Aromatoleum aromaticum EbN1: one gene and its partner. Each later gene encodes a partner of the first gene's protein in a complex. Links are inferred from orthologs where the notes say so. Each region holds a gene or a part of one and is shown on either strand. Other genes may lie near its edges. The genes, in order: eno and EBN1_RS15400.

What was found.
Region 2: the proteins of eno (region 1) and EBN1_RS15400 are in contact, whole or in part, in a solved structure (PDB 2FYM), measured with the Escherichia coli proteins. The link is inferred for Aromatoleum aromaticum EbN1 from one-to-one orthologs.

The regions. Positions count from the first base shown.
Region 1 is NC_006513.1:3,653,451-3,664,378, reverse strand. The notes cover bases 8,006-10,928. They hold eno (phosphopyruvate hydratase), read right to left. Parts: upstream 10,151-10,928; coding sequence 8,861-10,150; downstream 8,006-8,860. Other genes in these bases: kdsA (3-deoxy-8-phosphooctulonate synthase), read right to left, coding at 10,217-10,928; ftsB (cell division protein FtsB), read right to left, coding at 8,431-8,706; EBN1_RS17500 (C40 family peptidase), read left to right, coding at 8,006-8,349. Outside these bases: EBN1_RS17550 (hypothetical protein), read right to left, coding at 1-532; EBN1_RS17545 (serine/threonine protein kinase), read left to right, coding at 704-1,696; GTP cyclohydrolase I FolE, read left to right, coding at 1,822-2,472; EBN1_RS17535 (DUF3301 domain-containing protein), read right to left, coding at 2,498-2,827; EBN1_RS17530 (inorganic phosphate transporter), read right to left, coding at 2,866-4,449; EBN1_RS17525 (nucleotide pyrophosphohydrolase), read right to left, coding at 4,539-4,895; EBN1_RS17520 (23S rRNA (adenine(2030)-N(6))-methyltransferase RlmJ), read right to left, coding at 4,892-5,737; EBN1_RS17515 (gamma carbonic anhydrase family protein), read left to right, coding at 5,837-6,379; EBN1_RS17510 (SIMPL domain-containing protein), read left to right, coding at 6,639-7,346; EBN1_RS17505 (MliC family protein), read left to right, coding at 7,357-7,710; more of EBN1_RS17500, read left to right, coding at 7,810-8,005. UniProt on the Escherichia coli protein: Catalyzes the reversible conversion of 2-phosphoglycerate (2-PG) into phosphoenolpyruvate (PEP). It is essential for the degradation of carbohydrates via glycolysis.
Region 2 is NC_006513.1:3,238,519-3,254,543, reverse strand. Bases 6,557-10,150 are described here. They hold EBN1_RS15400 (Rne/Rng family ribonuclease), read left to right. Parts: upstream 6,557-6,926; coding sequence 6,927-9,950; downstream 9,951-10,150. Other genes in these bases: EBN1_RS15395 (low molecular weight protein-tyrosine-phosphatase), read right to left, coding at 10,063-10,150. Also shown: fabD (ACP S-malonyltransferase), read right to left, coding at 1-749; EBN1_RS15440 (beta-ketoacyl-ACP synthase III), read right to left, coding at 765-1,730; phosphate acyltransferase PlsX, read right to left, coding at 1,727-2,740; rpmF (50S ribosomal protein L32), read right to left, coding at 2,827-3,006; EBN1_RS15425 (YceD family protein), read right to left, coding at 3,034-3,441; EBN1_RS15420 (Maf family protein), read left to right, coding at 3,547-4,176; EBN1_RS15415 (SAM-dependent methyltransferase), read left to right, coding at 4,173-4,892; EBN1_RS15410 (HAD-IA family hydrolase), read right to left, coding at 4,937-5,593; EBN1_RS15405 (RluA family pseudouridine synthase), read right to left, coding at 5,586-6,545; more of EBN1_RS15395, read right to left, coding at 10,151-10,530; excinuclease ABC subunit UvrB, read right to left, coding at 10,542-12,599; EBN1_RS15385 (amino acid aminotransferase), read left to right, coding at 12,772-13,977; EBN1_RS15370 (DUF3320 domain-containing protein), read left to right, coding at 14,458-16,025. UniProt on the Escherichia coli protein: Endoribonuclease that plays a central role in RNA processing and decay. Required for the maturation of 5S and 16S rRNAs and the majority of tRNAs. Also involved in the degradation of most mRNAs.

The DNA of each region.
Region 1 (10,928 bases):
TCATGCCTGCGAGGTGGGCGAGGATCGCTTTCGCCTGCTCGCGCTCGTCGCCGGCGATCATCGCGTGCCACAACGCGAGATGGATGCCGCGGCGCAATTCGATCTTGAAGTCGATCGCGTTGCCCTCTGCCGCGTCGATCGCGGCGAACTGCTGGTGAAAACGCGCCTCCTGCTGCGGATCGAGGCCGGTGCGCAGCGCCCCGACGAGTTCGGACAAGCCGGGGATCGCCGCCAGTCCGAAGGCCTGGCTGTACGCGACGCCCCACTGGTCGAGCCCCGCGACGACCAGCGCGAGGCGCAGGCTGCAGGTGTCCGCGCTCTGGTCCGCGCTGCCCCAGTTGCGCAACGCCGACGCGAGCACCTCGATGCCCCGCACGCGCCCCTCGTTATCTTTGTCGAGCGTCAGCCGGAAAGCTTGCGAGAATCCGTCCTGCGCCATCCGCGCGGCCAGTTTTTGCACTTCCGGCCGGGCGAGCGCCGCGAGCGCGTCGGGCGGAATGGGCGAGGGAGAAGCGGATGGGTCGGGATGCATGCGCGAGGTCCGGGAAAAGGGCGCCATTGTGAGGCCCGCGACTGCGTCCGGCAAATGCCACGGGGCAAGGATGCGGCGCGGGCGGACACCGGAAAACGCCTTCGCCCTTGTGCCCTGCCCGTTTCCTGCGAAAATGAACAGTCATCCCTCGCCCGAAGGCCTGCCGACCCCATGGCCACACCGCCGTTCGAAAATCTCACTCCGGACCGGATCCTCGACGCGCTCGACAGCGTCGGGTTGATGCCCGACGGACGTCTGCTCACGCTCAACAGCTACGAGAACCGGGTCTATCAGGCCGGCATCGAAGACGGCCCGATGGTGGTCGTGAAGTTCTACCGGCCGGGGCGCTGGCCGGACGAGGCGATCGGCGAGGAACACCGTTTCGTCGCCGAACTGGCCGAGCGCGAGATCCCCGTCGTCGCCCCCCTCGTGCTGCGCAATGCGACGCTGCATCATCACGCGGACCTGCGCTTCGCCGTGTTTCCGCGCGTCGGCGGACGCGCGCCGGAGCTCTCCGATGCCGCAACCCTCGAATGGATGGGCCGCTTCCTCGGCCGCATCCACGCCGTCGGCGCATTGGCGCCGTACCACGCGCGGCCGACGCTCGACATCGCAAGTTTCGGCGAAGAACCGCGCGACTGGCTGCTCGCCAACGGCTTCATTCCGGACGATCTGCTGCCGGCGTGGCGCAGCACCGTCGAGCAGGCGCTCGACGGCGTGCGACGCTGCTTCGACCGCGCAGGGGCGTTCACCCCGATCCGGCTGCACGGCGACTGCCATGGCGGCAACGTGCTGTGGAGCGAGTCGCCATCGACACCCGGCCCGCAGTTCGTCGACTTCGACGACAGCCGCATGGGCCCGGCGGTACAGGACCTGTGGATGCTGCTGTCGGGCACACGCGAGGACATGAGCCGCCAGCTCGGCGACGTGCTCGCCGGCTACGAAGACTTTCACGATTTTTCGCTGCGCGAACTGCATCTGATCGAGGCGCTGCGCACGCTGCGGCTGATCCACTATTCAGCCTGGATCGCCCGCCGCTGGGACGATCCCGCGTTTCCCGCGGCTTTCCCGTGGTTCAACACGCAGCGCTACTGGCAGGACCGCATCCTGGAACTGCGCGAGCAGATCCCGCTGATGGATGAGCGACCGCTCTGGTCGACATGACAGATCCGGTTTTCCGCGGCACCTGCAGATGTTCTCCGATCCGGTATTCGTCGCCCGAGCGGGTTTGGCGCTGCGATCGTCGACGGGCGTATCATGTCTAGCCCAGCCGCCGGGGTACATCCCACATGTCGGACATTCACGACCAGCACCAGCATCCTCAGCCGCCCTCCGCCGCCGGGATCGGCATCCCCCGTAGCGGGAGCTTCGATCCGGCCGCGTTCGAACGGGCCGTCAATGACCTGCTGCGCGCGTGCGGCGTCGCCCCGGACGCGATACATACCGGAAAAACCTCCACCCGCGTACGCGAACTCTGGCAGCGCCGGCTGCTCGGCGGCTACGACATGGACCCCGCGGAGGCGCTCGGCGACGGTTTCGACGACGATCGGACCGACATGGTGGTGATACGTGGCATCGCCGTGCATGGCGTGTGCCCGCACCACCTCGTGCCATTCCGCGGCGTGGCGCACGTCGCCTACCTGCCCGGTGGCCGGCTGCACGGCTTCGGACGTATTGCCCGCCTCGTCGACGCGATCGGGCATCGCTTCACTTACCAGGAATGGATGACGCGGGACATCGCGGACGCGCTGCTGCGGCACGGCCATGCACGAGGAGCAGCCTGCATCGTCGAGGCCGAGCAACTGTGCCTGCTGCTCGGCGAGGACCGCCGCGGCGACGAACGGGTCGTGACGCAGGCGTTCGCCGGCGAATTCGAGACGCGCGAGCACCTGCGCGGCGAATTCCTGCACGCGATCTCGGGCCGCACCTCCGGCCGTTGAGGCGGCGAGGCGCGGCCCGGGCGGTTCAGTGGCGGGTGAACTCCGCCGGGCGTCGGGAGCCGATATCGAGCATCGTGACTTCGTTGCCGAGCAGCATCACCGAACCGCGTTGCCGGTCGTCGCCGGAAGCGGAAAACTCGAAGTCATAGACGCGCCGCAGCCGCACGCGACCGTCCGCATCGCGGGCGAGCCGCAGCGCGCTGATCGACACCGTCTCGTCGAGGAACTGCACCCCTTCGCGTCGGCACGCGCTGCGCGCCGCCTGTACGCCCAGCTCGCGCACCTTGATGCTGTCGAGCCAGAACCAGCCGAGCAGGCACAGCAGGATCAGCGCGGCGAGTTCGAAGGAGGACATGGCGGGATAGGGACGACGGCAGCGGCGCGACGTGCCGGTCAGCCGAGCATCATGCCGCGCATCATGAAGAACAGGAGCCCCGCCATTAGCGCCGACGCGGGGACGGTGATTACCCAGGCGGCGGCGATGCGCATCAGCTGCGAGCGCTTGACCAGCTCCTTGCGATACACCTTGCGCAGGCCCTTGCGCTCCATCTTCGAGAAGTGGGCAGGATCGAGTCGCTGCTTGGCCTTGGCCTTCAGTTCGCGCAGCATCTGGCCCTTCTCGTCGATCGGCGCGACTGCGAACCTGGCGAGGAACGCATCGATGGCGGCCTGGTCGCCTTCGGGGTGATGCGCCTTGATGTCGGCAACCATGCGCGCATAGTTGCTCTTCAGGTACTCGCGCAGGAAGCCCACGCCGAACACGCCGCCCACCGCGATATGCGTGGAACTCACCGGCAGCCCGAGCTGACTCGCGATGATCACCGTGATCGTCGCCGCCATCGCGATGCAGTACGCACGCATCTGGTCGAGCTCGGTGATTTCCGAGCCCACGGTCTTGATGACTTTCGGACCGAACAGCGCGAGGCCGACCGAGATACCCAGCGCCCCCATCAACATCACCCACAGCGGAATCGGCGCCGAGCGCGAAATCTCGGTTGCACCGGAGGCGAGGACGTCAACGATCGCCGCGAGCGGGCCGACCGCGTTCGCAACGTCGTTCGAGCCATGGGCGAAGCTCAACAGCGCAGCGGCAAAGATCAGCGGCGCAGTGAAAAGCCGGTTCACACTCTGCTTCGAGTTCGCAATCGACTGTGCACGGCGGGCGACGAGCGGCCGGACCAGGAACAGCACCGCAACGGCAAAGCCGAAGCCGATCAGCACAGCGGTCAGGAAATCGACCTTCCACAGCTGCTTCAATCCTTTCAGCATCAAATAGGTGCCGAACGCCCACGCCATCAGCGCGACCAGGTACGGCACCATGCGGGTAGCGGCCGCGACCATGTCGTGCTGGTACGTGATGCTGCGCTTGATCAGGTAGAGAAACGCCGCCGCGACGATTCCGCCCATCAGCGGCGAGACCACCCAGCTGACGACGATCCGCCCCACCTCGCCCCAGTTGGCGATCTCCATTCCGCTCGCCGCGATGCCGGCGCCGAGCACCGCGCCGACGATCGAGTGGGTCGTCGACACCGGCGCGCCGACTGCGGTCGCAATGTTGAGCCACAACGCGCCGGCGAGCAGCGCCGACATCATGACCCAGACGAAAGTATCCGGGTCCGAGATCCTGGCCGGGTCGATGATTCCGCTGCGTATCGTATTGACCACTTCGCCACCGGCGATCAGCGCGCCAGCCGCCTCGAAGATCGCCGCGATCACGAGCGCGCCGCCCAGCGTCAGCGCCTTCGATCCGACTGCCGGCCCGACGTTGTTCGCGACGTCGTTGGCGCCGATGTTCATCGCCATGTAGCAGCCGACCGCGGCTGCCGCAGCCAGCATGACGCCACCTTCGCCCTGTCCGATCATCGCGGCGTACAACATCCCGCCGACGATGAAAATCAGGCCTGTTCCGAGACGAAACAGCTCCGCCCGGCCTTTCCGGGTCGCCCGCTCGATCTCGCTGATGTGTTGAAACTCCACGTGCTGAATTCCGTAATCAAAAAGATCGGTATTGTTTCAGAAATGGTTCCCTGCCCCAATCGCCACGCACGGGATTTGCGCCGCAAAGGTCACAATTTGTCGTATTTATCCGAACGTCCGCGCGCCTTGTCGGCAGGATAGCGCACCGCGTTGAGCGCGAGCTTGCGTTGTGCCGCCTCGCCGAGGTCGATGTCGAGGACGTCCGCGAGCCGGACCAGATACAGCAGCACGTCCGCCAGTTCGAGCGCCACTTCGGCGCGCCGCTCTTCGGGCAGATTCGCCGATTCATCGGCGCTGAGCCACTGGAAATGCTCGATGACCTCCCCGGCCTCCCCCGCCAGCGCCATCGCGAGGTTTTTCGGCGTATGAAAGCGCTCCCAGTCGCGCTCGGCCGCAAAAGCCCGCAGCGCGTCACGCAGCGCAAGCAGCGTGTCGTGTTCGCTCATTCGATGTGATGCTCCAGATCGAACCCCCCCTCGCCGTCCTCTCCCAGCACGTCCGCGAGCCACGGCATCACTGCCTCCAGCGTTTGCGGCAGCACCCAGGGGGGATTGACGACGTACAGCCCGCTGCCGAACATGCCGAAACCGTCGCGCGGCGGTTTTTTCACCGCGAGGCGCACGTCGAGCCAGTTTTCGGCGCCGAGCCCCGCGAGGCGTGCGGGCAACTGACGTGCCTCGGTACGCGCGAGCAGCGGATACCAGACCGCGTAGGTCCCGGCCGGGAAGCGCTTGATCGCGTCGGCCAAGGTGTCCACGACGCGGCGGTAATCCTCCTTGACTTCGTACGGCGGGTCGATCAACACGACGACGCGGCGCGACGGCGGCGGCAGCAGGCCGCGCAATGCCGAAAAACCGTCCGCCTTGCGCACCTGGACGCGCTGGACGTCGCGCGCGAACGTCTGCCCGAGCAGCGCGACATCGGCCGGATGCAGCTCGAACAGCCGCATGCGGTCCTGTTCGCGCAACTGCGTCATCGCCAGCGCCGGCGAACCGGGATAGAAGGTCAGCCTGCCGTGCGGGTTGAACTGGGCCAGCGCGTCGAGATACGGGCGCATTGCGTCCGGCAGGTCGTCCCGCTGCCACAACCGGCCGATTCCGCTCGCGAATTCGGCGTTCTTCCCCGCCTGCTCGCTGTCGAGCGCATAGCAGCCGGCGCCCGCGTGCGTATCGACGTACCACCACGGTTTCTCCTTGCGGTTGAAGTAGCGCAGGAGTTCGATCAGCACGAAGTGCTTGAGAACGTCGGCGTGATTGCCGGCATGAAAGGCGTGGCGATAACTGAGCATGAAGACGGCGCGATCTGACTGAGCGGCGAATGCTAACACCACCTGTTATCATTGCGGGCTGCCGGCCCTTGGACGACCGGTTCCGATGGAGAGTGAAGAATGGCGATATACGCCCTCGGCGAACGCGTTCCCGATTTTGGCGAAGGCTGCTGGGTTGCAGACAACGCAACGGTAATCGGCCAGGTGCATGCTGGCCGCAATGTGAGCATCTGGTACAACGTCGTGATCCGCGGCGACAATGACCCGATCGTGATCGGCGACAACACGAACATCCAGGACGGCTCGATCCTGCACAACGACGACGGCGTGCCGCTGACGATCGGCTCGAACGTGACCGTCGGCCACATGGCGATGCTGCACGGCTGCACGGTCGGCGACGGCTCGCTGATCGGCATCAATGCGGTCGTGCTCAACCATGCCGTGATCGGCAAAGACTGCATCGTCGGTGCGAATGCGCTGATCCCGGAAGGCAAGGTGATTCCCGACCGCTCGCTCGTCGTCGGCTCGCCAGGGCGCATCATCCGCGAACTGTCGGACGACGACATCGCCGGACTGCGCACGAATGCGGCGAACTACGTGGCGAATGCACAGATGTATGCGGCGGAGTCGCGCCACATCAATCCGTTGAAACCGGTGAAGTAACGCTCTCATTGCACCGCACGGCGCGTACACTGGTCCGCCGCTACCGGCAACGCTGACTCTGTATCCGGGCGCGGCCACGCCGCCGGGTTCCGGCTGGGCGTGAAAACATCCTGCCCTCCCGTATTGCGCGGATACTTACAAGGGATTACACGTCCGCCCGCCAAGGGTAGAAAATGGTCTGTACACTGCGCGCCTGAGCGCTTCCGCCCTTGGCGCGAAGTTGACCCGCCCTTCATTCCATTCGATTGTTGCTACATCCATGGCATATCGCGCAATCCGACGCTTCCTCGCCCTGCCGCTCGCGCTCGTCATGTTCGCCGCTTCACCCTCTGCAACCGCCCATGCCGAACGAGCCGTCCCGACAGTCGACCTCTCGGCCGACGCCAGCCGGACGGCGCCGAACGACCTGGCGATTGCAAACCTGTATTTCGAAGCGGACGGCGCGGATCCCGCACCGCTGGCGACGCAGGTCAATGCGGTGATCGCCGCGGCTCTCGAACAGGTGCGCCTTTACCCCACGGTCAAGGCCAGGAGTTCCGGCACGAGCACTTTCCCGGTCTATGGCAAGGAAGGCCGGAAGATCGAAGGCTGGAGGATGCGCTCCGAAATCCAGCTCGAGAGCCGCGACCTGCCTGCGCTGTCCGAGCTGCTCGGCAAGCTCCAGGGGAAGCTCGCGCTGTCCGGCCTCGCGATGCAACCGGCGCCCGAAACCCGCAGGAGCGTCGCGGACCTGGCGGCAGGCGACGCGATCCGGGCTTTCCAGGCGCGCGCCGAGGCAGTCGCGGCAACGCTCGGCAAGCCATATCGCATCCGCCACCTGTCGATCGGCTATGGCGGAGAATCGCCGCCGGTCCGGCCGCTGATGAAAACCACCGCCTTCGCCGCAGAGGCCGCACCCGTGCCGATCGAAGCGGGCGAAAGCGAAATTGCCGTGACGGTCAGCGGCACGATAGAACTGAGCGAGTAAGCCGAACTCCATGACGAACCTTCCGCGCCCCGGGGCAGCAAATCTGAAAATCCGCGTCGCTTTGCTGGTCGCATTGACCGGTGCTACCGGCATGCTCGCGAGCACTGCCTACACCCGCGACGCCTCGCGCGTCGTCGGCTACGCCTGTCCCAGCGGCGAACGCTTCACCGTCGAATACCTGCGCGACCACATCCGCCTGCGCACGGGAGCGGGAGTCTTCGCGCTGGCCGTTCAACCAGCGGCGTCGGGCGAAAAATATTCCGACGGCCACATGGTGTTTCACCTGGAGGGAGCGGAAGCGCAGCTCGAACGCCCCGGGTGGACGACCAGCGTCGATTGCAGGGCACAGAACCAGCGCCTCTGAGTGCCCTGGGAAGCGGCGGCCACCCAAAATCGGCGCTTCCTGTGGACGGGCAGGCGACGCGTCGAATATCTTTCGTCAAACCGATCAGGAATTCCCGTCGTGCCCGCTCGCCGACCGGCTTCGGCCGGACTCCTCGCCGTCCTCGCGACCGCACTGCTCGCCGCATGCAGCAGCCTCCCCACGGGCGGCCCCGACGTGGAGACCGATTCAGCGCCCAGTCGCGAAAACGGCAGCTATTTCTCGCTCGATGATCCCCTCCATTCGCAAGAGATGGTGATCTTCGCCCTCGGCCTGCTCGACACCGGCTACCGCTTCGGCGGCCGCAACCCGGAAGCCGGGCTCGATTGCAGCGGCATGGTGAGCTACATCGTCGAGCAGATCAGCGGCCGCCGCCTGCCTCACAACGCGGCGCAGATCGCGCAGCTGACTCGCCCGATTCCCATTCCCGCGTTACAGGCCGGGGATCTCGTATTCTTCAACACGCGCAACCAGCGCCATTCCCACATGGGAATCTATCTCGGCGACGGCCGATTCGTTCATGCTCCGTCGAGCCGCGGGCGTGTCCGCATCGAACTGCTGGACAACCCGTATTTCAGGAGCCGGATCGACGGCGCGCGCAGACTGGTCGCGGCAAACTGACTGAACGCCTCAGGACACGACAGCGAGGCGTCAGTCAGGTCGGAGATGACCCGCGGGCGGGAATCGGCGCAACCGACTCGATCACGGCTTGCGCGGGGTGTGGACGAAGATCTCGTCCGGTTTCGTCAGACCGAGCTCGAAGCGCGCACGCTCCTCGACCGCTTCGTTGCCCGACTTCAGGTCGCGCACTTCCGCCTCGAGTCCCGCGTTGCGCTGCTCGAGGCGCTGGTTGGTTTCACGCTGTGCCTGCAACTGGCGATCCACGTCCCACACGCGCAGCCAGCCGCCTTTGCCGAGCCAAAGCGGATACTGCAGGACGATCACCAGCACGGCGAGAACGATCAAGGGCCAACGCATATTCGAAGGTCTTGCCGAAAAGCCTGCCTGCGGATCCGCGCAGGCAGGACAACGTTATTCATCGGAGTTGAAAAAACGGGGCCGGCGGATGAGCGCCGGCCCGGGTCATGTGTCATGCAGCGGACACCGAAACGCCCGCCGTCCGGGCTCGCGCTCAGCGCACCCGCAAATTGTAGAATGCGCGGCGCCCCGGGTAGCTGACGGTATCGCCGAGATCTTCCTCGATGCGCAACAGCTGGTTGTACTTCGAGATGCGATCCGAGCGCGACAGCGAACCGGTCTTGATCTGCATCGCGTTCAGGCCGACGGCGATGTCGGCGATCGTCGAATCCTCGGTTTCGCCCGAGCGATGCGAAATCACCGCGGTATAGCCGGCGCGCTTGGCCATCTCGACGGCGGCGAAGGTCTCCGACAGCGTGCCGATCTGGTTGATCTTGATGAGGATCGAGTTCGCGACGCCCTGGTCGATGCCCTGTTCGAGGATCCTGGTGTTCGTCACGAAGAGATCGTCGCCGACAAGTTGCAGGCGGCGGCCGAGCTTGTCGGTCAGCGTCTTCCAGCCGGCCCAGTCGTTCTCGGCCATGCCGTCCTCGATCGAGACGATCGGGAAGCGGTCGGCGAGCGTCGCCAGGTAGTCGGCGAAGCCTTCGGAGGAGAGCGTCAGCCCTTCGCCCGCGAGCACGTACTGGCCGTCCTTGTAGAACTCCGACGCGGCGCAGTCGAGCGCGAGCAGCACGTCGCGGCCCGGCTCGTAGCCGGCAGCGGCGATCGCGTCCTGGATCATGTTCAGCGCTTCTTCGGTGCCGCCGACGTTCGGCGCGAAACCGCCTTCGTCGCCGACCGTCGTCGGATAGCCTTTCTTGTCGGTGAGCTTCTTCAGGTGATGGAAGATTTCGGCGCCGCAGCGCAGCGCTTCGCGGAAGCTCGTCATCGACACCGGCATGATCATGCATTCCTGAATGTCGAGGCTGTTGTTCGCGTGCGCGCCACCGTTGATGACGTTCATCATCGGCACCGGCATCGCCATCGGGCCGGAGCCGCCGAAGTAGCGATACAACGGCAGGCCGGCCTCTTCCGCGGCGGCTTTCGCGATGGCCATCGACACGGCGAGCGTCGCGTTCGCACCAAGGCGCGACTTGTTCTCGGTGCCGTCGAGTTCGATCAGCGTGCGGTCGATGAAAGCCTGCTCTTCGGCGTCGAGGCCGATCAGCGTTTCGGAAATCTCGGTGTTGACGTTCTCGACCGCCTGCAACACACCCTTGCCGAGATAGCGCGCGGCATCGCCGTCGCGCAGCTCGATCGCCTCGCGCGATCCGGTCGAGGCGCCCGACGGCACCGCGGCCCGGCCCATGACGCCCGATTCGAGCAGGACATCGGCTTCCACCGTGGGGTTGCCGCGGGAATCAAGAATTTCGCGGGCAATGATATCGACAATTGCACTCATGGTTTTTCCTCTCGTTCTTGTGGAATCGAAAACTTTGGAGCGGGGTTCTGCAGTGCGCGGCGAAGCTCAGCCGGCCATCTCCATGAAACCGTGCGCTTTCACCAGCGCGTCGATTTCCTTGAGCGTTGCGAGTAGCGCTTTCATCTTCGGCAGCGGCCACGCGTTCGGGCCGTCCGACAGCGCTTTCGCCGGATCGGGGTGGCTTTCCATGAAGAGGCCGGCGATGCCCACCGCGACGGCCGCGCGCGCCAGCACCGGCACGAATTCGCGCTGGCCCCCGGATGCCGTGCCCTGCCCGCCAGGCAACTGCACCGAATGCGTCGCGTCGAACACGACCGGGCAGCCGGTCTCGCGCATGATCGCGAGGCTGCGCATGTCGGACACGAGGTTGTTGTAGCCGAACGACGCGCCGCGCTCGCAGACCATGATTGTGTCGGCGCCGCCGTTGGCTTCGCGTGCCTTGTCGACGACGTTCTTCATGTCGCCGGGCGCGAGGAACTGACCTTTCTTGATGTTCACCGGACGGCCGGAAGCCGCGACGGCGTGGATGAAGTCGGTCTGCCGGCACAGGAAGGCTGGCGTCTGCAGCACGTCGACAGCCGCCGCAACCGCCGGGATCTCGTCGATCGCGTGCACGTCGGTGAGCACGGGCACGCCGAGCTGCTTCTTCACGTCGGCGAGAATCTCCAGGCCTTTTTCCATCCCCATGCCACGGTACGACTTGCCCGAGCTGCGGTTGGCCTTGTCGTACGACGACTTGTAGATGAACGGGATGCCG
Region 2 (16,025 bases), 410 kb from region 1 along the record:
AACGCCTGCCTGACCAGCGCGTCGCGGATTGCTGCCGGATCGTTGCACACTGCGACATCGACGTTGTTCAGCACCGCGATCTCGGGCGACGCGATCGCGACCGTCGCGAGGCGCTCGGCCAACCGCTCGGCTGCCGGCCTCATCAGCGCGCAGTGGAACGGAGCGCTGACCGGCAACAGCATCGCGCGCTTCGCGCCGCGCCCCTTCGCTGCCTCGATCGCGCGTTCGACTGCACCTTTCGCTCCGGCGATGACGATCTGCCCCGGCGCGTTCAGGTTCGCCGCTTCGACGACCTCGCCGCGGGAGGCCTCGGCGCATGCTTCGCGGACCGCATCGACGTCGAGGCCGAGCAGCGCTGCCATTGCCCCTTCGCCTGCCGGAACCGCCTCCTGCATCGCCTGCGCGCGAAAGCGCACCAGCGGCACAGCGTCCTTGAAGCTCAGCGCTCCGGCGGCGACCAGCGCGGAATATTCGCCGAGGCTGTGGCCGGCGACGAGCGAGGGCTTCGGCCCGCCGGCGGCCAGCCACGCGCGGTACGCGGCGACCCCGGCGGTGAGCATCAGCGGCTGGGTATTCACCGTCAGCGCGAGCCGCTCTGCCGGCCCCTCGCTCACCATCTGCCACAAATCCTCGCCGAGAGCATCCGATGCTTCGGCAAAGGTGTCGCGAATCTCGGCCCGCTCACCGTAGGCCGACATCATGCCGACCGATTGCGACCCCTGTCCCGGAAAAACCAGCGCAAAAACCATCGTATCCGTCCTGTATCAGAATTGGAGCAGCGCCGCGCCCCACGTGAAGCCCCCGCCTACCCCTTCGATGATGAAGCGGTGCCCCGGCCGGATACGGCCATCGCGGACGGCGAGGTCGAGCGCCAGCGGAATCGATGCCGCGGAAGTGTTGCCGTGGTGATCGACGGTCGTGATCACTTTGTCCATCGAAACGCCGAGACGGCGCGCAGTCGCCTGCAGGATGCGGATATTCGCCTGATGGGGAATCAGCCAGTCCACGGAGTCCACCGTGACACCTGCCTGATCGAGCACTTCCAGCGCGACGTCGCCCAGCACCCGGACCGCGAACTTGAACACGGCCTGGCCGTCCATGCGCAGGAACGGGTCGCCGACGACCTGGCCGGCCGCCACCGCACCCGGAACGCAGAGAATCGGATGATGGCTTCCGTCGGCATGCAGCGCGCTCGCGAGGATTCCCGGCGCCTCGGCCGCTTCGAGCACGACCGCGCCGGCGCCGTCACCGAACAGGACGCAGGTGCCGCGATCCGACCAGTCGAGAATGCGCGAGAACACTTCGGCGCCGACGACCAGCGCGCGCTTGTGGCTACCGGAGCGGATGAACTTCTCGGCGATCGTCAGCCCATAGACAAAACCGCTGCAAACCGCCTGCACGTCGAACGCGGCAGCGCCATTGCGAATGCCGAGCTTCGACTGGAGCAGTGCGGCGGTGCTGGGAAAGATGCAGTCGGGCGTGGAGGTCGCGACGATGATCAGGTCGATGTCGTCGGGCCGCACTCCTGCCGCGTCGAGGGCGCGCTCGCTCGCCGTCTTGGCCAGATCGCTCGACGACATTTCCGCCGACGCCAGATGTCGGCTGCGGATTCCGGTCCGTTCGATGATCCATTGGTCCGACGTATCGATACCGCGCGCCACCAGGTCATCGTTGGTTATCGGCTCGCCCGGCAGAAAGCTGCCAGTTCCGGCGATCCGTGCGTAGATCATGCTGCTACCCCCATAGCCGTCATCCGTTCGGTAATGCGCTCGATCAAGCGGTTCGATGCCGCTTCGGCGGCGCGGTGGATTGCCTGCTCGAACGCGAACGCATCGGCCGAGCCGTGACTCTTGACGACTACGCCGCGCAATCCGAGCAGCGCCGCCCCGTTGTACCGGCGGTGATCGACACGATGCTTGAAGCGCTTGAGCGCCGGCATCGCGATCAGTGCCATCGCCTTGCTGAGGAGATTGCGACTGAATTCCTCGCGCAGAAAAGTCGCGAGCATCTGCGCCAGGCCTTCGGAGGTCTTCAACGCGACATTGCCGACGAATCCGTCGCACACCACGACGTCGGTCGTACCCTTGTAGATGTCGTCACCTTCGACGTTGCCGTAGAAATTCAGGCCGCTCGTCTTCAGCAACTCCGCGGCCCGCTTCACCACCTCGTTGCCCTTGATCGCTTCCTCGCCAATATTGAGGAGGCCAACTGTTGGCCGGTCGAGATGCTCGACAGCCGACACCAGCATTGCGCCCATGATGCCGAACTGGAGCAGATGCTCGGGCAGGCAGTCGACGTTGGCACCCAGATCGAGGACGTACGTCTGTCCCTTGCGCGTCGGCAGAATCGTCGCGATCGCCGGCCTGTCGATTCCCGGCAAGGTTTTCAGCACGAAGCGCGAAATCGCCATCAACGCGCCGGTGTTGCCGGCCGACACTGCAGCCTGCGCCTCGCCGGACTTGACGAGGTCGATCGCGACGCGCATCGACGAATCCTTCTTCGAGCGCATCGCAATGGCTGGAGGATCATCCATTGCGATGACTTCCGACGCGGCACGGAGCGAAAGCCGCTCGCCGAATCCGTTCCCGATGGCGCCCATCGCCTGCTCGAGCGCATCCTGGCGCCCGACGAGGACGATGCGGGCTTCGGGATGATTGCGCAGAAACGCCCGCGCAGCAGGAACGGTCACGGCCGGGCCATGATCGCCACCCATGCAGTCGATCGCAACGGTGACACCCATCGGCTTCTCGCGTGGCTCAAACAATTGATTCGGATGAAAAAACGGCGCAGGCGCACAAGGCGCCGCGCCGTTTCCGGTGACCGGACTTATTCGCCCTTGGCCTTGACGACCTTTTTGCCGCGATACACGCCGCTCGGGCTGATATGGTGACGCAGATGCACTTCACCGGTGGTCGGCTCGACCGCCAGCGGCGGATCGGTCAGAAAATCGTGCGCACGGTGCATGCCACGCTTCGAAGGGGACTTCTTGTTCTGCTGAACAGCCATGAAACGCTCCTAATACAAATATCGCGCCTAAGTTGCGCTATCGCTCTTGCGAAGCTTCTCGAGCGCAGCAAAAGGCGATTTCTTTTCCGCCCCGTCCGACGGACGTGGCACGTCACACTTTTCATGCCGCGGCGCTATGGGCACCGCGAGTACGATTTCGTCCTCGACGAGCGCCAGGACATCCAGATCCGGCGTCGCTTCGATCGCATCGAATTCATCGTTTTCCAGCTCGCCTTCCGGGATCGCCTGCCCCGGCCTGACCAGTTCGAGCAGCGTCTCGACGTTCAACGGCCAATCCATCCGCCCCAGGCACCGCTGACACCGCAACGGGAACACACCGCTCGCGCGCAGCCTGAGGCGCGACTTGCGATCCACTCCCAGCTCCCCGGACAGTTCATAGGCGACTTCCCCGGAGGTGTCGACGATCACATCCACGAGCCGCTCCAGATCCGCAGACGGGATTGTGCCGGACAGCTTGCGCCCCTCGGCGGCAAACTTGAACGGATCCGGGATAAGGCATCGTTGCGACATAAGGCGCGCATGATATTATTTTCGGCTTGCCCTGTCAAAATAGCTGACGCAGCCGTGCGATATTCGAAACTCGTCCTCGCCTCGACCTCCGCGTACCGGCGCCTGCTGCTCGAGCGCTTCCAGCTACCGTTCGAGACGGCCCGCCCCGACGTCGATGAAACGCCCTTGCCCAACGAGATGCCGCCGGATACTGCGAATCGCCTCGCCGTCGAGAAAGCGCGCGCGGTCGCGGTGCGCCATCCGGATGCGCTGGTCATCGGCAGTGACCAGGTCGCCGCCCTGAACGGCGAAATCTTCGGCAAGCCCGGAACGGTCGCGGCCGCCATCGGACAGCTGCAGCGCATGCGCGGGGCGACGGTGATATTCCATACCGCAGTGGCCGTGGTCAACGCACGCACTGGACAGGTCCGCTGCGAGAACGTGCCGACGCGGGTGAAGTTTCGCGAGCTGTCCGACGACGAGATCGTTCGTTACGTCGACAAGGAGCGTCCGCTCGACTGCGCCGGCAGCGCGAAGTCCGAAGCGCTGGGAATCACGCTGCTCGACTCGCTGTCCGGCGACGATCCGACGGCGCTGGTCGGCCTGCCGCTGATCGCGCTGTCGCGCATGCTGCGGGCCGAAGGCCTCCTGCTGCCATGAAGCCGCCATCGGGAACGTTGTTCCTGGTGCCCGTGAGCCTCGGCGACACGTCGTGGACGCGCTTCCTGCCGGCCGAAGCGCAGCGCATCGCGACAGGCATCCGTCACTTCGTCGTCGAAAACGCCAAGACGGCGAGAGCCGAACTCAAGCGCCTCGAACATCCGACACCATTGCGCGAGCTCGACATCCGCGTCCTGCCCGAGCGGGACAGCGACGCCGAGCTCGACGCGCTGCTCCAGCCGGCGCTTGCCGGGGAACACATCGGGCTGATGTCCGAAGCCGGCTGCCCGGCCGTTGCCGATCCGGGAGCGCGGCTCGTGGCCCGCGCGCATGCGCTCGAGATCCCGGTCCGTCCGCTGGTTGGGCCTTCGTCGATCCTGCTCGCGCTGATGGCCTCGGGGCTCAATGGCCAGAGCTTCGCGTTCAACGGCTATCTCCCGGTGGCCGAAGGCGAGCGCGACCGGAGCATTCGCCAACTCGAAGACGAGTCACGCCGGCTGCAGCGCACGCACATCTTCATCGAGACGCCCTACCGCAACGAGCGGCTCCATGAAGCGCTGCTCGCGGTCTGCCACCCCACTTCGCGCCTCTGTGTCGCACGCAACCTGACGACCGACGACGAATGGATCCGCACCCGCAGCATCGCTGAATGGCAGCGCGCGCCGAAGCCGGATCTTGCGCGGCGCCCTGCTCTCTTCCTCATTCTGGCCCGCTGATCCGCCCCCCTTCGAGCAACTCCGCCGACGCATGGATCAGTAAATCAGGCGTTGTCCCGCAGCCATGCTGCCAGCTCTTCGGGAGTCGCGAGGACCTCGACGGGCGCCTCCGCCTCGAGTGCCGCGCGCGGATGGGCGCCGAACGCCACCGCCAGCGACTGGACGCCGGCATTTTTCGCCATCTGCAGGTCGTGCGTGGTGTCGCCCACCATCAGCGTGCGGTGCTTCGCAATTCCGAGTTCGTCCATGATCTCTTCGAGCATTGCCGGATGAGGCTTCGAAAAACATTCGTCGGCGCAACGCGTGGTGTGGAAATACGGTCCCAAGCCGGTCTGCTCCAGCGCCCGCCCGAGCCCGAGCCGGCTTTTGCCGGTTGCAACCGCAAGGCTGCGTCCCATCGCCGCAAGCTGCGCAATCATCGCGGCGGCGCCGGGGAAAAGCGTCAGCTCGTGATCGCGTGACAGGTAATGAAAGCGATAACGTTCGACCATCAGCGGATAGTCGCTTTCGGCCAGTTCAGGCACCGCATGGCGCAACGCGTCCGACAGACCGAGGCCGATCACGTGGCGTGCACGCTCTTCCGACGGCTCGGGCAGGTTCAGGTCGCGCGATGCGGCCAGGATTGCCGCGACGATCGCCGCCGCCGAATCCATCAACGTACCATCCCAGTCGAAAACGATGAGGTCGTAGCGGTCAGGCATGCTTGCGCGGCTCCGTGGTGTCGAGGTGGACGAGGAAGGACTGCAATTCGGCGGGCAGATCAGCTGTCAGCGTGATCGCCTCGCCCGTCAGCGGGTGGGCGAAGGACAGCCGTGCGGCGTGCAGGAACATCCGCTTCAGGCCTTCGGCTTCGAGGGACTTGTTCAGCGCAAAATCCCCGTACTTGTCGTCGCCGCACAGCGGAAAACCCAGATGGGCGAGGTGGACCCTGATCTGGTGCGTGCGTCCGGTCTTGAGTTCGACTTCGAGGAGGCTGAACCGCGACCACCGCCGGACCAACCGCACGATGCTGTGCGAGGCCTTTCCGTCGCCGCTCACCCTCACGCGCCGTTCGCCTTCGGCGGTGAGGTACTTGAACAGCGGTTCCTTGATGTGCTGCAGCGGGTTCGCCCAGCGGCCGGGGACGAGCGTCAGGTAACGCTTTTCGACGCGCCCCTCGCGCATCATGTCGTGCAGGGCGGTCAGCGCCGAGCGTTTCTTCGCGATCACCAGCAAACCGGAGGTCTCGCGGTCGATGCGATGCGCGAGTTCGAGCAGCCGCGCGTCGGGGCGCTGGCTGCGCAGCTGCTCGATGACGCCGAAGCTCACGCCGCTGCCGCCATGCACCGCCTTGCCCGACGGTTTATCGACCACCAGCAGCGCTTCATCCTCGAATACAACCGGCAGCGGTTCTCCGGCCGGAGCGGGCCCGCTTGTCGTCTTCTCCGCGAGACGGATCGGAGGAATACGGATTTCGTCGTTCTCCGCGAGACGGTACGTCGGGGCGACTCGCCCGCCGTTCACCCTGACCTCGCCGCTGCGCAGGATGCGATAGACGTGGCTCTTCGGCACGCCTTTGCAGATCCGCAACAAGTAGTTGTCAATACGCTGGCCGGCAGCTGCCTCGTCCACCCGCTCGCGCCGCACCGCAATCGCTTTGCCTTGTTCCATCATCCTGAAATATACTTGGTCCCGGTTAGCCCCGGTTGCAGTCGAAGTCCCTCGCGCACGAAAGCGGATGCGGACGGACGACAACGAGCCCGAATGCGAGCTCCCGGGCAACCAAAACGTGCCAGCGCTGCCAAAAAAGGCATTGATGGTAACGCAATCGACAAACTTCGATCCATTTGATTGAATCTAGACGCGTAACGCACACGCAGGATCAAGGGTTCCGGCCTTCGGCGGGAACACGCGAGAATTCGACCAGCCGACCCATCACTGCCCATTACCGACCAGAAAAAAGTAGGCATCACTACCCGCTCCTGATCTCGTAGTAAGCGCGATGGTGCGCGCCGTTCGTCCTGCCCGTGGGTTCCGCGCGGGGGAACGACATAAATGAAGCGCATGCTTTTCAACGCGACGCAGGCCGAGGAATTGCGCGTCGCGATCGTGGACGGTCAGAAACTGATCGACCTCGATATCGAATCGGCCGCGAAGGAGCAACGCAAGAGCAACATCTACAAGGCCGTCATCACCCGCATCGAACCGAGTCTTGAAGCGGCATTCGTCGATTATGGCGGCGAACGACACGGATTTCTGCCGTTCAAGGAAATTTCCCGCACCTATTTTGCCCCCGGTGCCGATGCTGGCAAGGTCCGAATCCAGGAGGCCCTGAAGGAAGGGCAGGAACTCATCGTCCAGGTCGAAAAGGACGAACGGGGCAACAAGGGCGCGGCGCTCACCACCTACATCTCGCTGGCGGGCCGTTACCTTGTCCTGATGCCGAACAACCCGCGCGGCGGCGGCGTATCGCGCCGCGTCGAGGGTGACGAGCGCACCGAGCTGCGTGACGTCATGGATCAGCTCGAGATTCCTTCCGGCATGAGCCTGATCGCACGCACGGCCGCGATCGGGCGCAATGCCGAAGAGCTGCAGTGGGACCTGAACTACCTGCTGCAACTGTGGCGCGCGATCGATGGCGCAGCACAGTCACAATCCGGCGCGTTCCTGATCTACCAGGAAGGCAGCCTCGTGATCCGCGCGATCCGCGACTATTTCCAGCCCGAGATCGGCGAAATCCTGATCGACACCGACGACGTGTATGAACAGGCGCGGCAGTTCATGTCACACGTGATGCCGGCCAACGTAAACCGCGTCAAGCGCTACAGCGATGACGTGCCGCTGTTCTCGCGCTTCCAGATCGAGCACCAGATCGAATCCGCGTACTCGCGCCAGGTCACCTTGCCAAGCGGCGGAGCAGTCGTCATCGACCACACCGAGGCGCTGGTATCGATCGACGTGAACTCCGGGCGCTCGACCAAAGGCGCGGACATCGAGGAAACCGCGTTTCGAACCAACCTCGAAGCGGCCGAGGAAATCGCGCGCCAGCTGCGTTTGCGCGACCTCGGCGGCCTGATCGTCATCGACTTCATCGACATGGAGTCGCAAAAGAACCAGCGCGAAGTCGAAGGCCTGCTGCGGGACGCGCTGCGGCACGATCGCGCGCGCGTCCAGACTGGCAAGATCAGCCGCTTCGGCCTGCTCGAACTGTCGCGCCAGCGCCTGCGCCCGGCGCTTGCCGAAACCAGCTATATCCCGTGCCCGCGCTGCAACGGCACCGGCCACATCCGCAGCACGGAATCGTCGGCACTGCACATCCTGCGTATCCTGGAAGAGGAGGCGATGAAGGAAAACACCGGCGCCGTGCATCTGCAGGTCCCGGTCGACGTCGCGACCTTCCTGCTCAACGAGAAGCGCGTGGACATCGCTCATATCGAGGTTCGCCACAAGATCCAGCTGATCATCATCCCGAACCGCCACCTGGAAACACCGCACCACGAAATCATTCGTCTGCGCCATGACCAGCTGAACCAGGAAGAGGTCGCGCTGGCGAGCTACCAGATGGTCGGCAAACCTGCGGAAATCGATCTGCGGCTGCCGTCGAAGGAGGACACCAAGCCGCCCCGCGCGGAAGCGGTCGTGAAGGGAATCTCGCCGGCCCAGCCTGCCCCGATCGTCGAACCGAAAACCGAGCCGGTGGTGGCGCCCGGCCTCGCCCCAAAGCCCGCCGGACTGTTCCAGCGGCTGTTCGGCTGGCTGCGCAGCGAGAAGCCTGCTGTGACGCCGCAAATGGCTCCGGAAATTGCCCCGAAGCCGGAGTCCCGTCCGCGGGCTGAGCGCAGCGATACTCGCCGCGGCAACAATCGCAACCGTCGCGACGGCCAGCAACGCACCGAACGGGGTGAGCGTGACGAGTCGACATCGGCCGCCCAAACTGCAAGAGGGCCGGTGCGCGGCGAACGCGCGGAGCGGCCCGAACGGTCCGAGCGTACGGAACGATCCGACACCGGCGTCGACCGCGGCGACAGGCCGGCACGTCCGGAGCGTGACAACGGCGGGCGTACACGCCAGGGCCGTGGTCAGCGCACCCAGCCGAAGCAGGGTGAGGCCGCGGTAGTGGACAACGTCGTGGAATCGCCGGCCAGTACTATCACAATCGCCCCCGCCCCGCTCGCACAGATGGAGGCTGCCGCCATCGTTCCCGCAGCCGAAGACGGCACCCCCGAGAAGCGCCGTCGCCGCAGCCGTGGCCGCCGCGACCGGCGCGGGACTGAACAGCAGGCAGAAGTCGCTGCATCGGGCGATGAAACCGGAGATACCTGGGCCGAAACGGCTGTGCCGAGCATCGAAACAGCACCGGAAACGACACAAGCCACCAGTGCCGAGCCGGTTGCCGAAGTGGCTGCCGAGCTGCCCTTGGCTGCCGCGGAAACTACCGCCCCGCTGCCTGTCGCCGTCACCTCGCCGGAATCCATTGCGGTCACCGCCGAAGCTGCACCGTTGCCTGTCTCGTTGCATCCGGCAACCAGCATCGAGGCTGAATCGCCGGCGGAAGCCGAGCCGGTGACGCTGGAAACTGCCGCAGAACCGGTCGCCGAAAGAGAAGCTGCAATTGAACCGGCACTCGAAGCGAAAATTGCACCGGAAGCAGCGATCGAAGCTGCCGAGCGTGCGCGCGAATCGCTGCAGGCCGGCCTCATGGAACCTCTCGTCCATGCAGACACCGAACCGGTACAGGTATCCGCGGGCGAGGAATTGGTCGAGGCCGAGGCCGAGGCCGAGGCCGAGCAGGCGCCTACTGCGGCTCCCGCGCAAAATGTCGTCGCGCCGGAAACCGAAGTCGCCGTGACCGAAGCCGAAGTCAGGACGGCCGAGTCCCGGTTGTCCTCCGCTCCGATCGACCTGGGGGTGAACCTGGCCGAAAGCGGCCTGGTGATGATCGAGACCAGCCGCGACAAGGTCCAGGAGCTGGCGAGCACGGCGGACGAGACGCCTGCCCGGCCGCTGGGACGCCGCCCGCGTCCGGCACCGGTCATCGTCAACGAACCGCTGCAGCAGGTCGAAACCCACTCCAAATAAGCCTTGCGGCGTTTGGCGCAAATGGGGCCCTCCTCGCGGACGGCCCCATTTTTTCGCGCTGCAGCCCGGGAATACCGCAATGCCGGAAGCGGCAGGCGGGCTCTGATTCACCTCAACGCCCGACAATCTCCTCGAGCAGACCTTCGACGGCATCCTCGCAGTAATTCAGCACCGCCTCGAAACCGTTCTCGCCCCCGAAGTAGGGATCGGGCACTTCGCTCAGCTGGTGCTTGCGGGCGTAGTCCATGAACAGCTGCAGTTTCGGCCGATAAACTTCCGGGCAGAGGCCGCGCATGGTCTCCAGATGGGCCGCATCCATTGCCAAAAGCAGGTCGAAATTCTGGAAATCGGCCATCTCCAGTTTTCGCGCCCGCAGCGAGGAAAGATCGTAGCCGCGCTTTCCTGCGGCTTTTCGGGCGCGCGGGTCGGGAAGCTCCCCGACATGGGCGCCGTAGGTTCCGGCGGAGTCCACCATGATTGTCGCGGACAGTCCGGCAGCTTCGATCCGGTGACGGGCTATGCCTTCGGCGGTCGGAGACCGGCAGATATTGCCCGTGCAGACAAACAGGACTTTCGTCAATCTTTTCTCCTTCATGGGGTGCCGTGCTGGTCGGCACCGAACGTCCGCTGCCGCAGGCGGAACAGCTCATCGCGTGCGGCGGCCGCTTTCTCGAACTCCAGGTTGCGGGCGTGCTCCTGCATTTCCTTTTCCAGTTTACGGATCGATTTTGCCACGGTCTTCTCGTTCATCGAAAAGTACTCGGGCGGCGGTTCGGCCACGCTCCGCCCGTCGCGCTCCACGTCACCTCCATAGACACCGTCGATGATGTCCTTGATCCGCTTGCTCACTGTCTTCGGCACGATGCCGTTTGCCTGGTTGAACGCGATCTGCTTGACTCGCCGTCGTTCGGTCTCGTCGATTGCCGCGCGCATCGACCGAGTCACGACATCCGCGTAGAGGATGGCACGGCCGTTGATGTGCCGCGCGGCCCGCCCGATCGTCTGGATCAGCGAGCGTTCCGAGCGCAGAAAGCCTTCCTTGTCGGCGTCGAGGATCGCGACCAGCGACACCTCAGGGATGTCCAGCCCCTCGCGCAACAGGTTGATGCCGACGAGCACATCGAACTTTCCGAGGCGCAGGTCGCGGATGATCTCGACGCGCTCGACCGTGTCGATGTCGGAGTGCAGGTAGCGGACGCGAATTCCGTTCTCGGCGAGATAGTCGGTCAGATCCTCCGCCATGCGCTTGGTCAGCGTCGTGACCAGCACGCGCTCGCCGACTGCGATGCGGCGCTTCGCTTCGGACAGCAGGTCGTCGACCTGGGTGGTCGCCGGCCGCACGTCGATCGCCGGGTCGATCAGCCCGGTCGGACGCACGACCTGCTCCACCACCTGTCCCTGGTGTTCGGCTTCATAGGTCGAGGGCGTCGCCGAGACGAAAATCGTCTGCGGCATCAGGCGCTCGAATTCCTCGAATTTGAGCGGACGGTTATCGAGCGCGGACGGCAGCCGGAAACCGTAGCCGACGAGGTTTTCCTTGCGCGAACGATCCCCCTTGTACATGCCGCCGACTTGCGGAATCGACACGTGCGACTCGTCGACGAACAGCAGCGCATCCGACGGCAGATAGTCGATCAGCGTCGGCGGCGGCTCGCCCTGCCCGCGTCCCGAGAGGTGACGCGAGTAGTTCTCGATGCCCTTGCAGAAGCCCATCTCGTTGAGCATTTCGAGATCGAAGCGGGTGCGCTGCTCGATGCGCTGCGCTTCGACGAGCTTGCCCGAAGTCTGGAACCAGGCCGACCGGTCCCGCAGTTCGTCCTTGATCGCCTCGATCGCCTTCAGCACCGTCGCGCGCGGCGTCACGTAGTGGCTGGACGGATACACCGTGAAGCGCACGAGCTTCTGCTTCAGGTGCCCGGTGAGCGGGTCGAACAGCGTCAGGTGCTCGACTTCGTCGTCGAACATCTCGATGCGCACCGCAAGTTCGGCGTTCTCGGCCGGAAATACGTCGATGACGTCGCCGCGCACGCGGAAAGTGCCGCGGCGAAAATCGATGTCCGACCGCGTATACTGCATCGCGACGAGACGCTGCACGAGGTCGCGATGCGCGATGCGCTCGCCTTCGCGCAAGTGCAGGATCATCGCGTGATAGTCAACGGGGTCGCCGATGCCGTAAATGCACGACACGGTCGCGACGATGACGACATCGCGCCGTTCCATCAGGCTTTTCGTCGCCGACAGGCGCATCTGCTCGATGTGCTCGTTGATGCTCGAATCCTTCTCGATGAAGAGGTCGCGCGACGGCACGTAGGCTTCGGGCTGGTAATAGTCGTAGTACGAGACGAAATACTCGACGGCGTTTTCGGGGAAGAACTCGCGGAATTCCGCGTAGAGCTGCGCGGCCAGCGTCTTGTTCGGCGCGAGCACGAGCGCCGGCCTGCCGCAACGGGCGATGACGTTCGCCATCGTGTACGTCTTGCCCGAGCCGGTGACGCCGAGCAGGGTCTGGTACATCAGTCCGTCGCCGATGCCCTCGGTGAGCAGCTCGATCGCCGCAGGCTGGTCACCGGCGGGCGGGAATGGCTGGTGAAGGCGGAACGGGCTATCCGCGAAAGTGATCACCGGAACGCTGTCGGTCGAACTCGTCATGCTAAAATTTCCGGCTGTTTCAGGCGCTTGCCGGGTTGCCGTCCAGGACGGAATGGCCGCGACAAGAGGCCTATTATTTCCCAAAACGCGGCTCAAAGCACGGCACACTGGACCCGGATCTCGAGACGAGGCTTCGGGCCGGACCGCGCGCCCGCCCAACCTGGAGTTGTATATGCCTTCGATCTTCGCCGCCGTCGAGATGGCGCCTCGTGACCCGATTCTCGGCCTGAACGAGGCCTTCAACACCGACACCCGCACCGACAAGGTCAACCTTGGTGTCGGCGTCTATTACGACGACAACGGCAAGATTCCGCTGCTGGCCGCAGTGAAGGCTGCCGAAAAGGCGCGCCTCGAGGCCATGCCGCCGCGTGGCTACCAGCCGATCGAAGGCGCTCCGGCCTACAACAACGCGGTGCAGAACCTGCTGTTCGGCAAGGATTCCGCACTGATTGCAAACGGTCAGGTGGTGACGATACAGGCGCTCGGCGGCACCGGGGCGCTGAAAGTCGGCGGCGACTACCTGAAGCGGCTGAATCCGGCTGCAACCGTCTACATTTCCGATCCCAGCTGGGAAAACCACCGCGCGATCTTCGAGTCCGCCGGTTTCGCGGTCGACACCTACCCGTACTACGATCCGGCGACGCGCGGCGTGAACTTCGCGGGCATGAAAGCGAAGCTCGGCGAACTGGCTGCCGGCGCCGTCGTCGTGCTGCACGCGTGCTGCCATAACCCGACCGGCGCCGACCTCACCGAAGCGCAGTGGGGCGAAGTGGTCGAGGCCTGCCGCGCGCGCGGCCTCGTGCCCTTCCTCGACATGGCGTATCAGGGTTTCGCCGACGGCATCGAGCCGGATGCAGTCGCGGTGCGCCTGTTCTCCGCCAGCGGCCTGCAGTTCTTCGTCTCCAGTTCGTTCTCGAAGTCGTTCTCGCTGTACGGCGAGCGCGTCGGCGCGCTGTCGATCGTCACTGCGGACAAGGACGAAGCCGGTCGCGTCCTGTCGCAGGTCAAGCGCGTCATCCGCACGAACTACTCGAACCCGCCTACCCACGGCGGCGCAGTCGTCGCTGCCGTGCTCAACGCCCCCGAACTGCGCCAGATGTGGGAAGACGAGCTCGCCGGCATGCGCGATCGCATCCGCGCGATGCGCGTTGGCCTGGTCGAGAGCCTCAAAGGCGCCGGCGTCGCCCAGGATTTCTCTTTCGTCATCGAGCAGCGCGGCATGTTCTCCTACACCGGCCTGTCCGCCGCTCAGGTCGAGCAGCTGAAGAACGAGTTCGGCATCTACGCGGTGTCGACGGGACGGATCTGCCTCGCGGCGCTGAACTCGCGCAATATCGGCTACGTCGCGAAGGCGATCGCGTCGGTCGCGAAGGCGTGAAAATCCTCCTGGTCAAATATTGACGGGTCCGCGTCGGATATCTATACTGCGCCGCTCAATTCCCCGATAGCTCAGTCGGTAGAGCAACGGACTGTTAATCCGTGTGTCCCTGGTTCGAGCCCAGGTCGGGGAGCCAAAAATTCGGTCCGGCGGTTTTCGCCGGACACCTTACCGATCCCCGATAGCTCAGTCGGTAGAGCAACGGACTGTTAATCCGTGTGTCCCTGGTTCGAGCCCAGGTCGGGGAGCCAGAAAAAGCAGGACAAGGCCAGCCTTCACCGGTTGGCCTTTTTCTTTTTCCGCGGCCCGTTTCCGGCCGACTCACGTTGATATGCTGCCGCGGCTTCGCCCGATCGATGGCTTCGGGGTCGTCCGGACTTCGGCAGCGGACCTCGGAGACAGCGCGTATTCGCTTACCATTGATCGGCTTTATGGGTCCGGTATCCTGTGCCCGGGCTGACGGTGAATAGGTAACGTGAAATGTCGCACGCAGAGATTAAAAGAAAGCTTGCCAGTAGTCGAAAGGACCTCCTCGACATTGGGCTGCGCAACACGATGATCAATTTTCGCAGCGGCCCCAGGAGCCTGGCGATCATCGGTGAGCGCTCCGAGCAGATCCTTCAGCTCCTGTACCGGCAGAACAAGGCCATGACGTTCGTGCCCGCACCCGAGAAAAAAACGAAGGGCGGGAAAGAGACCGGGAACAGCGTCGTCAGGACAGACTCCGTTCAGGGCCCGGCCGTGGAGTCGGGTGAAGAGCGCGAGGAAGTCGATGCGCCGGCCCCGGACGCGGCGACGATGGCCCTCGTCGCAGAACTCGACGGCGTCGATTGGCCGGATGAGGACGTCGCCGGCAGTATCACCGCGCAGCACACGGATACCAAGCTGCAGACGGCTCTTTCCGAGGAACGGCTATTCCTCAGCCTGCTGAAAATTCACACCGAAGCGCAGGCCTTCATCCAGGAGCAAGGGGTAAACATCCTTTTTCTTGCGCTGGGTTTCCTGCATTGGTACGAGGCGGAATCCTCCGACAAGCTTCGCAAGGCGCCGTTGCTGCTCGTGCCCGTCGAGCTGTCCCGGACCGGCACCCGGGATGTCTTCCGGCTGCGCTACAGCGACGACGACCTCATTCAGAACCTGTCGCTGGCGGCGAAGCTCAAGACGGACTTTGCGCTCGATCTGCCGCAGTACATGGCTGATGCGAACGCCGACGCCTCCGAGATGCCGGGCACCGAATCGTTCCACGAGGCCGTTTCCGCGTGCATCTCGAAGCAGCCCCGCTGGAAAGTGGTACGCGACGAGATCCACCTCGGTTTTTTCTCGTTCGGCAAATTCCTGATGTTCAACGACCTCGACGAGGCAGTCTGGCCCGAGGACAAGCGGCCCAGCGAACATCCGGTTCTCGGGCGCCTGCTCGGCGAAGGCTTTTCGAACGAAGTGGCTTTCGTCGCCGAGGACACCCGCCTCGACACGATCATCGAGCCGGGCGAAGTGCGCTTCGTGCGCGACGCCGACAGCAGCCAGACGATGGCGATCCTCGAGGCGCGGGAAGGCCGCAACCTGGTGATCCAGGGGCCACCGGGCACAGGGAAATCCCAGACCATCACGAACATCGTCGCCGAGCTGTTGGCGGGCGGCAAAAAAGTGCTTTTCGTTGCCGAGAAAATGGCGGCGCTCGAAGTGGTCAAGCGCCGCCTCGACGAGTGTCACCTGGGCGACGCGGTTCTCGAACTGCACAGCCACAAGGCGACCAAGCAATCGGTGATTCGGGAGCTCGAACGCACTTTGCAGCAAGGTCGACCGCTGGCCGCCGACGGCGCGGACGACCTGGCGGCGCTCAAGACAGTGCGCGACGAGCTGAATGCGTATTGCGAAGCAGTCAATACGGCCACCGGCACGCGCGCAATCCCCTTCATCACCGCGCTGGGCCATTATTTGCGCATCAGGCGCACGCATGAGAGCTTGCCGGCATGGTCCTTCGAGCCGATGAAGGCCTGGTCCCAGCGAGACTACGCCCGCGCCCGCGAGAAGGTCGCGGAGCTGGCGCG